3 regions of the Cobetia sp. 1CM21F genome follow, and region 1 is predicted to be linked to each of the others. Evidence: predicted binding sites of a transcription regulator. Region 1 holds the regulator's gene; each other region holds the start of a gene.
The links. The regulator sigma-54, encoded in region 1, starts transcription at its own class of promoters, with help from an activator protein. The targets are predictions, from matches to a motif close to TGGCACNNNNNTTGCTNT.
Positions count from the first base shown of each region.

Region 1 (4,168 bases):
ACCCGCCGGGCTGGCCGTCACGCCATGACCCGCGCCGCACCACCTTCTTCTCTGCCGCTCGATGGCATCATTGCTCGGGCGGCGACCCCGTCATGCCAAGGAGCCACCATGACTTCCACGACTCGCAAGCCCTTGACGGCCTGTCGCCAGACCCTCAACAGCGGTGTCATGGCGCTCTGCCTGGCACTGGGCATGTCCACCTTCGCCCCGGCCGCCATGGCGCTGGACAGCGATGCCAGCCAGCCGATCAACATCGCCGCGGATGCCCTGTCGCTCGATGACAAGGCCGGTACCGCCACCTACACCGGCCAGGTGGAGATGCGCCAGGGCAGCATGAAACTCGATGCCAGCCGCGTCGATATCAGCCGCGCCGGCAGCGGCGAGATCTCGCTGGTCAAGGCCACCGGCAAGCGTGCCTACCTGGAACAGCAACCCGCACCCGACGAGAAGCTGGTCAAGGGCTGGGCCGACACCATCCGCTACCATGCACTGGAGCGCCGCGTGGAGCTGGTCGGCAACGCGCGTCTTGAGAAAGGCGATGACACCTTCGAAGGCGGCTACGTGGAGTACTTCCTCGACAAGCGCCAGGTGAACGCCAACAACAGCAAGACGGCACAGCAGACCGAAGGCGGTCGCGTGCACATGACTCTGACGCCACGCGGCGCCAATGCCAGCAAGGAAAACTGAGTCATGACTGCTGCTACTCCGCGTACGCTGAGCGCTCGCCATCTGGCCAAGGCCTACAAGGGCCGCAAGGTGGTCAAGGACATCTCGCTGGAGATCCGCCAGGGCGACATCGTCGGCCTGCTGGGCCCCAACGGCGCCGGCAAGACGACCTCGTTCTACATGATCGTCGGACTGGTGCGCGCCGATGCCGGCAACGTCTCCATCGATGACAAGGACCTCTCCGCTGCCGCCATGCATCAGCGTGCACGCGCCGGCATCGGCTATCTGCCGCAGGAGGCGTCGATCTTCCGCAAGCTGTCGGTGGCCGACAACATCATGGCGATCCTGGAGACCCGCAAGGACCTGGATCGCAATGGCCGCAAGGCACGCCTTGAAGAGTTGCTCGAGGAATTCAGCATCACGCACATCCGCGCCAGCGCCGGCATGAGCCTGTCCGGTGGTGAGCGTCGACGGGTCGAGATCGCCCGTGCACTGGCCACCGAGCCGGACTTCGTGCTGCTCGATGAGCCCTTCGCCGGCGTCGACCCCATCTCGGTGGGCGAGATCAAGAGCATCGTGCGCCAACTGCGCGATCGTGGCATCGGCGTGCTGATCACCGACCACAACGTGCGCGAGACGCTCGATATCTGTGACACCGCCTATATCGTCGGCGATGGCCAGATCATCGCCCACGGTGACGCGGACTCCATCCTGGCCAACCAGCAGGTGCGCGACGTCTACCTGGGCCACGAGTTCACGCTCTAGGGTTAGCGGCTGCGCTGAGCCCACCAGATGCGAAAGCTTCAAAAGCCGCTGCGTGATTTTATCGCGTAGCGGCTTTTTCATGTCTGACATCAGACGCATGCATGACGTCCATACCACCTTGGTGGAAACATGGCATGCAAGTTGCTTGAATATTCACGACAACCACTTGTCAGTGCCCCGAGTCACGGTATAGCGTAGTAAGCACGTTCCTTTGCCGTGAATTGACTGACTCCATGAAACCCACCCTGCAACTCCGCCTCGGCACCTCGCTGACCATGACGCCGCAGCTCCAGCAAGCGATCCAGCTGCTGCAGCTGTCGACGCTCGACCTGCGTCAGGAGATTCAGCAAGCCCTCGAGTCCAACCCCATGTTGGAGCTCGACGAGGACTACGAGTCGCTGGATGTCGTCGAGACACAGGATTCGAGCGAGATCTCCACTGCCGACTCCTCGAGCGAGATTCCCGAGGAATACCCCCTCGACAGCGACTGGTCGGACCTCTACCAGGACCACGCCGGTAGCCTGACCAGCTCCGGCAGTGGCAGCGGGAGTGAAGAAGGGACGGACTTCGATCGAAATACCAGCGTCGAGAGCCTGCAGGACCACCTGCGCTGGCAGCTGGCGATGACCGACCTCGATGGCCGTGAACGCCAGATGGCGGAGAGCCTGATCGATGCCGTCGACGGTGCCGGTTATCTGAGCCTGTCACTCGATGAGCTGGTCGATGGCCTGCGCGGCCAGGGCCTGCCCGGCCTCAAGGCCTCCGAACTCGAGCAGGTATTGCTGCGTCTGCAGCAGTTCGACCCGACCGGCGTCTTCGCCCGTGATCTGCGCGAATGCCTGCTGCTGCAACTGGCACTGCTGCCGGATGACCTGCCGCTGCTGGCGCAGGCGCGCCGCCTGGTACGTCAATTCCTCGAGGCACTGGGCAACGATGACCGCAAGCTGCTCAAGCGCCGCCTGAGCCTTGACGATGACGAGCTGGATCACGTCATCCGCCTGGTACGCGCGCTCGATCCGCGTCCGGCATCCGCCTGGGGCGAGCCCGCCAGCGATTACGTGATCCCTGATCTGCTGGTGCGCCATACCCGCCATGGCTGGCAGGTCGAGCTCAACCCGGAAGCGCTGCCCAAGCTGCGCATCCAGCCGGAATACGCCGCGCTGATCAAGCGTGCCGACAAGTCAGCCGACAACACCTTCCTCAAGGACAACCTGCAGGAAGCCCGCTGGCTGATGAAGAGCCTGTCATCGCGCAATGACACCCTGCTCAAGGTCGGCCGCGAGATCATGGCGCGCCAGATCGACTTCCTCGAGCAAGGCGAGGAAGGCATGAAGCCGCTGATTCTGGCCAACATCGCCGAAGTGGTCGAGATGCACGAATCGACCATCTCGCGGGTCACGACCCAGAAGTACATCCACACCCCGCGCGGCGTCTTCGAGCTCAAGTTCTTCTTCTCGAGCCAGGTCGGTGGCAGCGGCAGTGGCGACGCCCACTCAAGCACCGCCATTCGTGCCCGCATCCGCAAGCTGATCGCGGAAGAGCCGGCCCGCAAGCCTCTCTCCGACTCGCGGCTGGTCGATCTGCTCGCCAGCGATGGCATCGAGGTCGCACGCCGTACCGTGGCCAAGTATCGCGAAGCGATGGGCATCCCCTCCTCCAGCGAGCGCAAACGTCTGGCCTGAGGCGTCACCTGCGGCTGTCATGCCCTGCTCTCACCTCCACAATGGCAGCCGCCGCCAACCTCAAGCGCTGGATTTTCCGCTCATCAGCCTCTGACTTCGCGGGCAGCGGTGCGCCTGTCTCGCGCTCTGTCATGCCGTCAACCGCTCATCAATTGCCCGTCATGGGCCATGACGGCGCGCAGGATGACGGTAAAAAACCGCCGTTCCGGCAGCGTCATTCACCGTCAATCGCATGTTTTTAAAGTCACTTTTGCGCGTATTGCACCTGGATGACACCCGGACAACCTCCCGGAACGCCGCTTGCTCCACGCAATCGAAGCGCCTGAAAGGCGACGTACATGCAGGGATTGGCGACGAAAACCCGCCTTCTTGCGCGTCTTTCACGCACCACCCACCAGACGTGCCCTTGAAGTCCACTCCGATACCCCTCACTGAGTTGAAGACAAGCACTGAGCCACGATGCAGCGCAGCGTTGATCTTTGCGCAAAGCTTGGGCATTGTCGGTACAGACGCTCACGACATCTGACGCCACTGGCAAGGGTGCGAAAACATCGCCAGACGGTGGCCGTCAAGCCTGTTGCAGAGCGTCCGATCAGGGTTTGCTCGTAGTCAAAAAGGGTTACAATTGAATGGCAACCCGCTGGATAAAGGAGCGTGTCCATGCAAGTGAATATCACCGGGCATCATGTGGAACTTACCGATCCTCTCCGCGATTACGTCAACGAGAAGCTCGCTCGCCTCGAACGGCATTACGACAACATCACCAATGTTCAGGTGACACTGTCGATCGAGAAGGAGCGCCAGCAGGCTGCCTGCACCTTGCACGCGGCAGGCGCTGACCTCCACGCCCTGGCAGAAGACCCCAACATGTACGCTGCCATCGACGCGCTCGCCGACAAGCTGGATCGCCAGCTGGTCAAACACAAGGAAAAGTCCCAGGCTCGCTCTCAGGGCACCGGGACCCGTTGACCTTCAGCCATGACACTTGATCAGATCCTTCCCCCCGAGCGCACGCTGTACGGTGTCCCCGGGGGGAGCAAGAAGCGGGTGCTTGA
Region 1 is NZ_JALNTQ010000002.1:1,194,739-1,198,906, forward strand. It holds gene lptA (lipopolysaccharide transport periplasmic protein LptA) at 109-687, shown strand; gene lptB (LPS export ABC transporter ATP-binding protein) at 691-1,431, shown strand; gene MSG32_RS10820 (RNA polymerase factor sigma-54) at 1,665-3,113, shown strand; gene raiA (ribosome-associated translation inhibitor RaiA) at 3,774-4,082, shown strand; gene MSG32_RS10830 (PTS sugar transporter subunit IIA) at 4,092-4,168, shown strand, end outside.

Region 2 (4,168 bases), on a different contig from region 1:
GCTGATGCAGCGCCTGGGCCACGCGCTCCTTGCCGGTACCGGACTCGCCGTTGATCAAGACGGTGATATGCGACTGTGACAGGCGGCCGATGGCGCGAAAGACTTCCTGCATCGCCGGCGCTTCGCCGATGATTTCCTTGGTCAGCCCTTCCGGCACGGCAGCGGGCGCCTTGGATTCACGGGCATGTGCCACGGCGCGCCGTACCAGCGCCAGCGCTTCATCGACATCGAACGGCTTGGGCAGGTATTCGAAGGCGCCGCCCTGATAGGAGGCCACGGCGCTGTCGAGGTCGGAATGCGCCGTCATCACGATGACGGGCAGGTCCGGGTATTTCTCGCGCACGCGCGCCATCAGGTCCAAACCATCGGTTCCGGGCATGCGGATATCGGTGATCAGGACATCCGGGCACTGACGCATGATGCTGGCTTCGGCCTGATCGGCACGCTCGAAGGTTTCCACCTCGAGGTCGGGTTGTGCCAGAGCGCGCTCCAGCACCCAGCGAATGGCACGGTCGTCATCGACGATACAGACGCGGGCAGTCTCGCTCATGTGTGATCTCCAGAAGTGCCGGCTAGCGGAATGAGTAAACGGAATTCGGTATGGCCGGGGCGCGAGTCACACTCGATCAGCCCCTGATGCTGGTGCAGGATGCCCTGGGCGATCGACAGCCCGAGCCCTGAGCCTTCGGCGCGCCCCGAGACCATCGGGTAGAACAGCGTCTCGCGCAGGCTCTCCGGTATGCCGGGGCCGTTGTCGATGATCGCCAGCTCGCAGACCAGCCGGTGGCGCTCATGGCCCAGCGTGAACTGCCGGCGAGCGCGGGTCCGCAGCGTGATCTCGTAGGGAGCGGCGTCAGGCTGCGGTGAATCGGGCTGTGGCTGCTCATTGAGGGCCTGGGTGGCATTGCGCGCGATGTTGAGCACCGCCTGGATCAACTGACCTTCGTCGCCGATCACCTCCGGCAGGCTCGGGTCGTAGTCGGCGCTCAAGGTGATGGCGCTGCCTTCCGCCTGCAGCAAGGCCCGCACCCGCTCGGTCACCGCATGGACATTGACCGGCGCCTGCAGCGGTGGCCGGTTCGGCCCGAGCATGCGATCGACCAGATCACGCAGACGGTCCACCTCCTCGATGATGATGCGCGTGAACTCCACCATCTGCGGTTCGGGCAGATCACGTTCGAGAAGCTGGGCGGCGCCACGAATGCCGCCGAGCGGATTCTTGACCTCGTGCGCCAGACCACGCGTCAGCACCTTGACCGCCTCTTGGCGGGCGATCAGCGCTTCTTCGCGCGAGATCTGCATCAGGCGGTCACGCGGTTCTATCTCGACCAGCAGTTCATTGGCGCTGATGGGCGTCGCGGTGAAATCCACCGTCAGCGCTTCATTGGCCGCGTTGATGATCTCGGCCTCACGCTGGGTGTAGGGGTGCTGTTCCTCCAGCGCCTTGCGCAGCACATTGATCAGGGTGTCATCCAGCCCGGTCATGTTGTCGGGCGTACTGCCCTTCACACGCACCAGACTCACCGCCAGCAGCGTCTCCGCGGCGGGATTCATCCAGACCATCTGCAGCTGTGAGTCCAGCACCACCACGGCAGTGTTCAGGTGTTCGAGCAGTCGTTGATGCATGGGTTTGTTCGCCATCTGCAGTACGTCTCCCTGTTCTGCAATAACCGCGCCAGTCTGGTGCAGGCACCGAGAACACGGCGTCCGATGCTGTGCAACCATTTCTGGCTCCGCATATTGGCACCAAAATGGTGCAGGCGGAAAATCGCGCTCGAATCCGCGTCGCCTCACTTCGCTGCCAGGTGGCCCGACATCGACTGGCCCAGACACGAAAAAGCCGCCCGAAGGCGGCCTGTCAGCGAAGGAGAAACGCGCGAAGAAAGCAGGCCGCCCAGACGCTGCTAGCCACCGCCAGCATTGGCAGGGTTGTTGGGGTTGCGAGGCAGATTGACGCTGGCGCGCTGCACATAGACCACCTTCGGCTCGCTGGTCTGGCGCACGCGGCCGGTGGAATCCAGCAACTCCGCCTGGATGACATGCTTGCCACGCTCCAGCGCCGGCACCATGAAGACGGTGCTGTGCATGGCGGATTGAGACGGCGCACCGTCCACGGTCACGCGCACCTTGTCTTCCGGGCGCAGCTTGGGCTCGATCCCCAGGCGCACCGCCAGATTGCCCGCCTGCCCGGTCTGCAGCGTCTCCTCGTTGGACGGGCTCTGGATGGTGAAGGTGGTATAGCCACGGAAGGCCACATCCACCGCAGGCGCCCGGGTGCGGGTGCTCTCGCTGGATGAGGAAGAACTCACGCGCGACGGCGTGCTGCGTCGCGGCGGCAGGGATTCCGTCGACGGCACCACGCTGAGCGGCGTCAGCTGCACCTTGCTGCCGCCCGCAGGCTGATCACTGAAGACCACGTTGCCGTTGGCATCGACGTGACGATAGACCTGGGCCGCCTGTAGATCGAACGACAGGCTGGACAGCATCAGCGTCGCTGCCAGCAGCAGGCACTGCAGTGGCTCGGGGCGCGCTGCTGGCAGTGCACGCGAGTCAGTCGCGGGGTTCGCGACGCGCAGGGAGGATACGAAGGGCCACATCCGAAGATTCCTGAAGAGAGTCATGGGAGGCCAGAAGCCGCAGGCAGCTCCAGCGGGTTGAGTCTATCGACAGGCGATCCTGCAGCCTGATGACAAGGCTAACAAGTTACAAAGCTTACCGCGTTGATGCCAGCATTTGGGGCCTTCGACAAGATGCCTGTGTGCATTGACTGTCACGCAAGGCTACCACTGCGCCCTGCATATCTGTCATCAGCATGACCGATCTCAGGGAAAAGGATCAGGGGCAGAGCAAAGGAGCAAAGGATCAGAGCAAAGAGATAGAACGAAGCAGGACCATAATGACAAACAGGGCCACAACGAAAAACAGGGCCACACCTGTCGGTATGGCCCTGCTGTCGTCATCGTCCGGGAATGGCCTTCACCGGGAAGGCACTCCGTCAGATGGCGTGGCTAGCGAATGTCTGCCTCAACCTCTGCAGCGCTTGGACGCTGCAGTACTTGGGCGCTGTAGCACTTAGACGCTGTAATACATGTCGAATTCGAGCGGGTGAGTCGCCATGCGCAGGCGCTGGACGTCTTCGCCCTTCAGCTCGAGGTAGGCATCGATCATGTCGTCGGTGAAGACGCCGCCCTGGGTCAGGAACTCACGATCGCCGTCCAGCGCGGTCAGGGCCTGTTCGAGGCTCTCGGCCACGGTCGGGATGGACTTGGCTTCTTCGGCCGGCAGGTCGTAGAGGTTCTTGTCCATCGCGTCGCCCGGGTGGATCTTGTTCTTGATACCGTCAATACCGGCCATCAGCATCGCGGAGAAGGCCAGGTACGGGTTGGCCGTCGGATCCGGGAAACGCGCCTCGACACGCTTGCCTTTCGGGCTGGCGGTGTACGGGATACGGATGGAAGCGGAACGGTTGCGGGCAGAGTAGGCCAGCATGACCGGCGCTTCGAAGCCCGGCACCAGACGCTTGTAGGAGTTGGTGGACGCATTGGTGAAGGCGTTCAGGGCACGAGCGTGCTTGATGATGCCGCCAATGTAGTAGAGGGCCATTTCGGACAGACCCGCGTACTCGTCACCGGCGAACTGGTTGTCGCCATCCTTCCAGAAGGACTGGTGAACGTGCATGCCGGAACCGTTGTCACCGACCAGCGGCTTGGGCATGAAGGTCGCGGACTTGCCGTAGGCGTGAGCCACGTTGTGGATCACGTACTTGAGTTCCTGAACCTCATCGGCCTTCTTGACCAGGGTGTTGAACTTGACGCCGATCTCGTTCTGGCCGGCGTTCGCCACTTCGTGGTGGTGAACTTCGACTTCCTGACCGATGGCTTCCAAGGTGTTGCACATGGCAGCACGGATATCGTGGAAGCTGTCGATCGGCGGGACCGGGAAGTAGCCGCCCTTCAGACGCGGACGGTGACCCAGGTTGCCGCCTTCCGGCGTGGAATCGGTCGCCCAGGCACCTTCTTCGGAAGAGATCTTGAACATGGAACCGTTCATCTCGTTCTTCCAGTGCACTTCGTCGAAGATGAAGAATTCCGGCTCCGGACCGAAGAAGGCGGTGTCGCCCAGACCGGTGGACTTCAGGAATTCCTCGGCACGCTTGGCGACGGAACGC
Region 2 is NZ_JALNTQ010000004.1:41,908-46,075, forward strand. It holds gene ntrC (nitrogen regulation protein NR(I)) at 1-550, opposite strand, end outside; gene glnL (nitrogen regulation protein NR(II)) at 547-1,641, opposite strand; gene MSG32_RS13410 (DUF4124 domain-containing protein) at 1,905-2,597, opposite strand; gene glnA (glutamate--ammonia ligase) at 3,073-4,168, opposite strand, start outside.
Region 2: glnL (nitrogen regulation protein NR(II)) is a predicted target of sigma-54. The motif match lies at 1,661-1,678, and genes of this name have one in related genera.

Region 3 (4,168 bases), on a different contig from region 1:
CCCGACCGTGACGCGCGAGGAGTTCCGCAACCAGGGCCGCATCACGGATCTGGTCGAGAACGGCAAGCTGTTCGAGGACATCGGCCTGCCGCCGCTGGACCCGAAGCGCGATCGCGCCATGATCTGCGGCAGCCCGGCGATGCTCGACGACATCAGCGCCATGCTGGATGCGCGCGGCTTCGCCATCTCGCCGAAGATGGGCGTGCCGGGTGACTACGTGATCGAGCGTGCCTTCGTCGAGAAGTAAGCTTGTCGAGCAGTGAGGCTCAGCAGAGCATGATCCGCGAGCATCACGCATGAGCGACAATTGCTGAAACGAAAAAACCGCAGGCCGATGGCCTGCGGTTTTTTTGTGCTCATGTCACCCGTGGGGGCAGCACGTCAGTGCCAGGGGCTTGCGCCAGAGGCTCAGACGGCGTCCTTGCCGGTCTCGCCGGTACGGATGCGAATGACCTGCTCCAGCGGCGAGACGAAGATCTTGCCGTCGCCGATCTTGCCGGTGTTGGCGACATTGGTGATCGCCTCGATCACGGAATCGATCATGGCGTCATCCACCGCGACTTCCAGCTTCACCTTGGGAAGGAAGTCGACCACGTACTCGGCACCCCGATACAGCTCGGTGTGGCCCTTCTGGCGGCCGAATCCCTTGACCTCGGTCACGGTGATACCCTGCACGCCAATCTCCGACAGGGATTCGCGCACGTCGTCGAGCTTGAATGGCTTGATGATGGCAGTGACCAGTTTCATCGTGTCTCTCCTTGGGTGATGGTGCGGGTAACGAGGCCTGCTCGTCACGCCGGTCTCTGACTCAAGCATACACCGCTTATCCAGTCAGGAAAAAAGACTCCCGCCAGGTGGCGGGAGTCTTGATGCTGCAGGTGCTGTCGCGTCCAGGCTTACTTGCGGCTGGAGGTGAATTCCGGATAGGCCTCCATACCACATTCGGCCAGATCCACACCTTCGTACTCTTCTTCCTCGCTGACGCGAATCCCCATGATGGCCTTGATGATCAGCCACACCACGAAGCTTGCGATGAACACCCAGGCGAAGATGGAGGCGGCGCCCAGCAGCTGTGCGGAGAAGGTGGCATCGTCATTGGTCAGCGGCACGGCCAGCAGACCCCAGAGGCCAACCACACCGTGCACGGAGATGGCGCCGACCGGATCATCGATCTTCAGCTTGTCGAGACCGACGATGGAGAACACGACCAGCAGACCGCCGACGGCGCCGATCAGGGTGGCAGCACCGACGCTCGGAGCCAGCGGACCCGCAGTGATGGCGACCAGGCCAGCCAGCGCGCCGTTGAGGGCCATGGTCAGGTCGGCCTTGCGGAACCACAGACGGGCGAGGATCAGCGCGGCGATGACACCACCACAGGCGGCGGCATTGGTGTTGACGAAGACCTGAGCGACCGCGTTGGCCTCATCGATGTTGGACAGCACCAGCTCGGAGCCGCCGTTGAAGCCCAGCCATCCCAGCCACAGGATGAAGGTACCCAGCGTGGCCAGCGGCAGGTTGGCGCCCGGGATGGCATTGATCTCGCCATTCTTGCCGTACTTGCCCTTGCGAGCGCCCAGCAGCAGCACGCCTGCCAGTGCGGCGGAAGCGCCGGCCATGTGCACGATGCCGGAACCGGCGAAGTCGCTGAAGCCCGCTGCGCTCAGGAAGCCGCCACCCCAGGTCCAGTAACCCTGCACCGGATAGATGACGCCGGTCATGACCACGGCGAAGGCCAGGAAGGCCCACAGCTTCATGCGCTCGGCGACCGCACCGGAGACGATGGACATGGCGGTAGCCACGAACACCACCTGGAAGAAGAAGTCGGAACGTGCGCTGTAGTAGATGTCGCCACCGGAAGCGAGCGCTTCCTCAGCGGTATTCTCGGCACCGATCAGGAAGCCCAGGCTCGGCAGGAAGCCGCCTTCGGCGCTCGAGTACATGATGTGGTAACCGACGACCATGTACATGGTGCAGGCGATGGCGAACAGCGCCACGTTCTTGGTCAGGATCTCGGTGGTGTTCTTGGCGCGGACCAGACCGGCCTCGAGCATGGCAAAGCCGGCTGCCATCCATAGCACCAGGGCGCCACAGACCAGGAAGTAGAAGGTATCAAGTGCGTACTTGACCTCGATGATCTCGTTCATGCGGGGTTCTCCTTGTTATTGTGCGCGGGGCTCAGACAGCGTCGGCGCCGCGTTCACCGGTGCGGATACGGATGACATCGTCCAGCGGAGTGACGAACAGCTTGCCGTCGCCGATCTTGCCGCTGTTGGCCGCCTGGGTGATGGCGTCCAGTACCGATTCCACACTGCTGTCATCGACAGCCACTTCAATCTTGACCTTGGGAAGGAAGTCGACGACGTACTCGGCACCGCGATACAGCTCGGTGTGCCCCTTCTGACGTCCGAAGCCCTTCACTTCGGTGACGGTAATCCCCTGCACGCCGTTGTCGGCCAGTGCTTCTCGCACGTCGTCCAACTTGAAGGGTTTGATGATGGCGGTGATCAGTTTCATGTGCTGCCCCCGTTCGCTACCGGAATGATCATTCTTGTTAAGCATGGCCAGTCAGATGAGCTGGCGGCCTGTTCCTGACAAGTGCATCGCACGAGATGTGCCATGCGGCTGAAAATCCTTGTAACTCATCTGGTTATCGCAGGATGGCTGACAGTCTTTCGGCCTGTGCAAAGATGGCTGAATCCGAAGGTCACCTGGCATGCACCGTAATGGTGCTGTTTCTGCGCCTTTGGGTGTGGGGGAAAGTGCTAATGTGGTGCAGGTGTGTGCCTGCCGATGAGGATTGTCTGGTGCAGGACGATGCGGGGCATGCACCCGACTCCAGGGTTGCGTATCCTTGCAGCAGGACACGACGGCCCCATGTACAGGGGTGTCATCATTTTCTGACCGGCAGTCCGCACGACGCGGCCGCCGGCCCGCAACGGCTGAGGTGCAGCATGTTCAAGAATGACGTCATCGGGCGTATGGCCCAGCAGATCGGTGAGCGCCTGCAGGATGCCTCGCATGGCCCGGAAGAGCTGCAGAAGTCCGTGCAAGGGGTGATGCGCGGTGCCTTCGACCGCATGGAACTGGTCTCGCGTGAAGACTTCGACATCATGATGGATGTGCTGACGCGTACGCGCAGCCGCGTCGAGTCGCTGGAAAAGCAGGTCATCGCCCTCGAGGCACTGCTGGAAAAGCAGGGGCTGGTGGCGGGCAATGCACCGGCTGCCGAGCCCACCACGCCAGTGGATGACGAGGGGGAAGCCGCGGTAGCGAAGCGTGAAGCCGCCAGTCACGCCGCGGAAATCGAGCGCCAGCGCGACGCCTGATCCCGTCAGGTGACGGCTGAACCAAAACCGCCACGCCCTTTCGGGGCGTGGCGGTTTTTTGCGTCATGGGCGCCGCTGATTCTGAGGGGCGGCCTCAGGCAGTCTGGGGACGAGTGCCCAGCATCCAGCGCACCAGACCTACCAGTGAGGCGATGATCCAGAAGATCTCGATCACGAAGCTGGCGAGGTTGAAATTGATGCACAGGCTGATCAACAGCAGGATCGCCCCGCTCAGATTCATCAGGTTGTAGGTCAGGCTGCGGGCATCGAGTCTGCCGATCTGCAGCAGGAAGAAGGCGCCGACGACCAGAGTGGTGCCTAGCATGCCGATCACATCCGCCAGGGATGCCAGCGGGGCAAGCATGTCTTGCATGGGTAGTGCTCCTGAAACAAGCCGAAGTCGTCCTGAATGGCTGGCCCTTTCCGTGGGTTGGACGATTCTCTGCCGCGCAGCGGCGGCGTTCCGTGAGACAGCTTGGCGGTCATCCCGGCAAGGCCGGGACAACCGATCAAATATACAGCAGTCCCCGTCCGGCGGCACTCTTGTGGCTCTCTCGAGGACGCTATCGCCCCTGTATGAGCACTTTCTTGGTGCAGGCAGGTATCGAGTCGGCCTTACACCATGCCCATGTGACGAATGGTGGCGCTGAAATGCGCCAAAACAGGCGCTTTTGCGTGGAAAATGCTGCCAAAACCGCTACTTTTAACTCGCCGCGAGCGTTTGTCGGCAATGCTGGCAGCATAAGCGTCATGCCGGCGAGAGACCCGCAGCGTCAGCACCCAGGCGCGTCGCGGCGCGTGAAGCTGAAATGGCAGCCGCAGCTGCAGCCGCAGGGCGCCAG
Region 3 is NZ_JALNTQ010000004.1:232,104-236,271, forward strand. It holds gene MSG32_RS14220 (ferredoxin--NADP reductase) at 1-247, shown strand, start outside; gene glnK (P-II family nitrogen regulator) at 409-747, opposite strand; gene MSG32_RS14230 (ammonium transporter) at 897-2,144, opposite strand; gene MSG32_RS14235 (P-II family nitrogen regulator) at 2,176-2,514, opposite strand; gene MSG32_RS14240 (accessory factor UbiK family protein) at 2,952-3,326, shown strand; gene MSG32_RS14245 (hypothetical protein) at 3,421-3,699, opposite strand.
Region 3: MSG32_RS14235 (P-II family nitrogen regulator) is a predicted target of sigma-54. The motif match lies at 2,600-2,617, and genes of this name have one in related genera.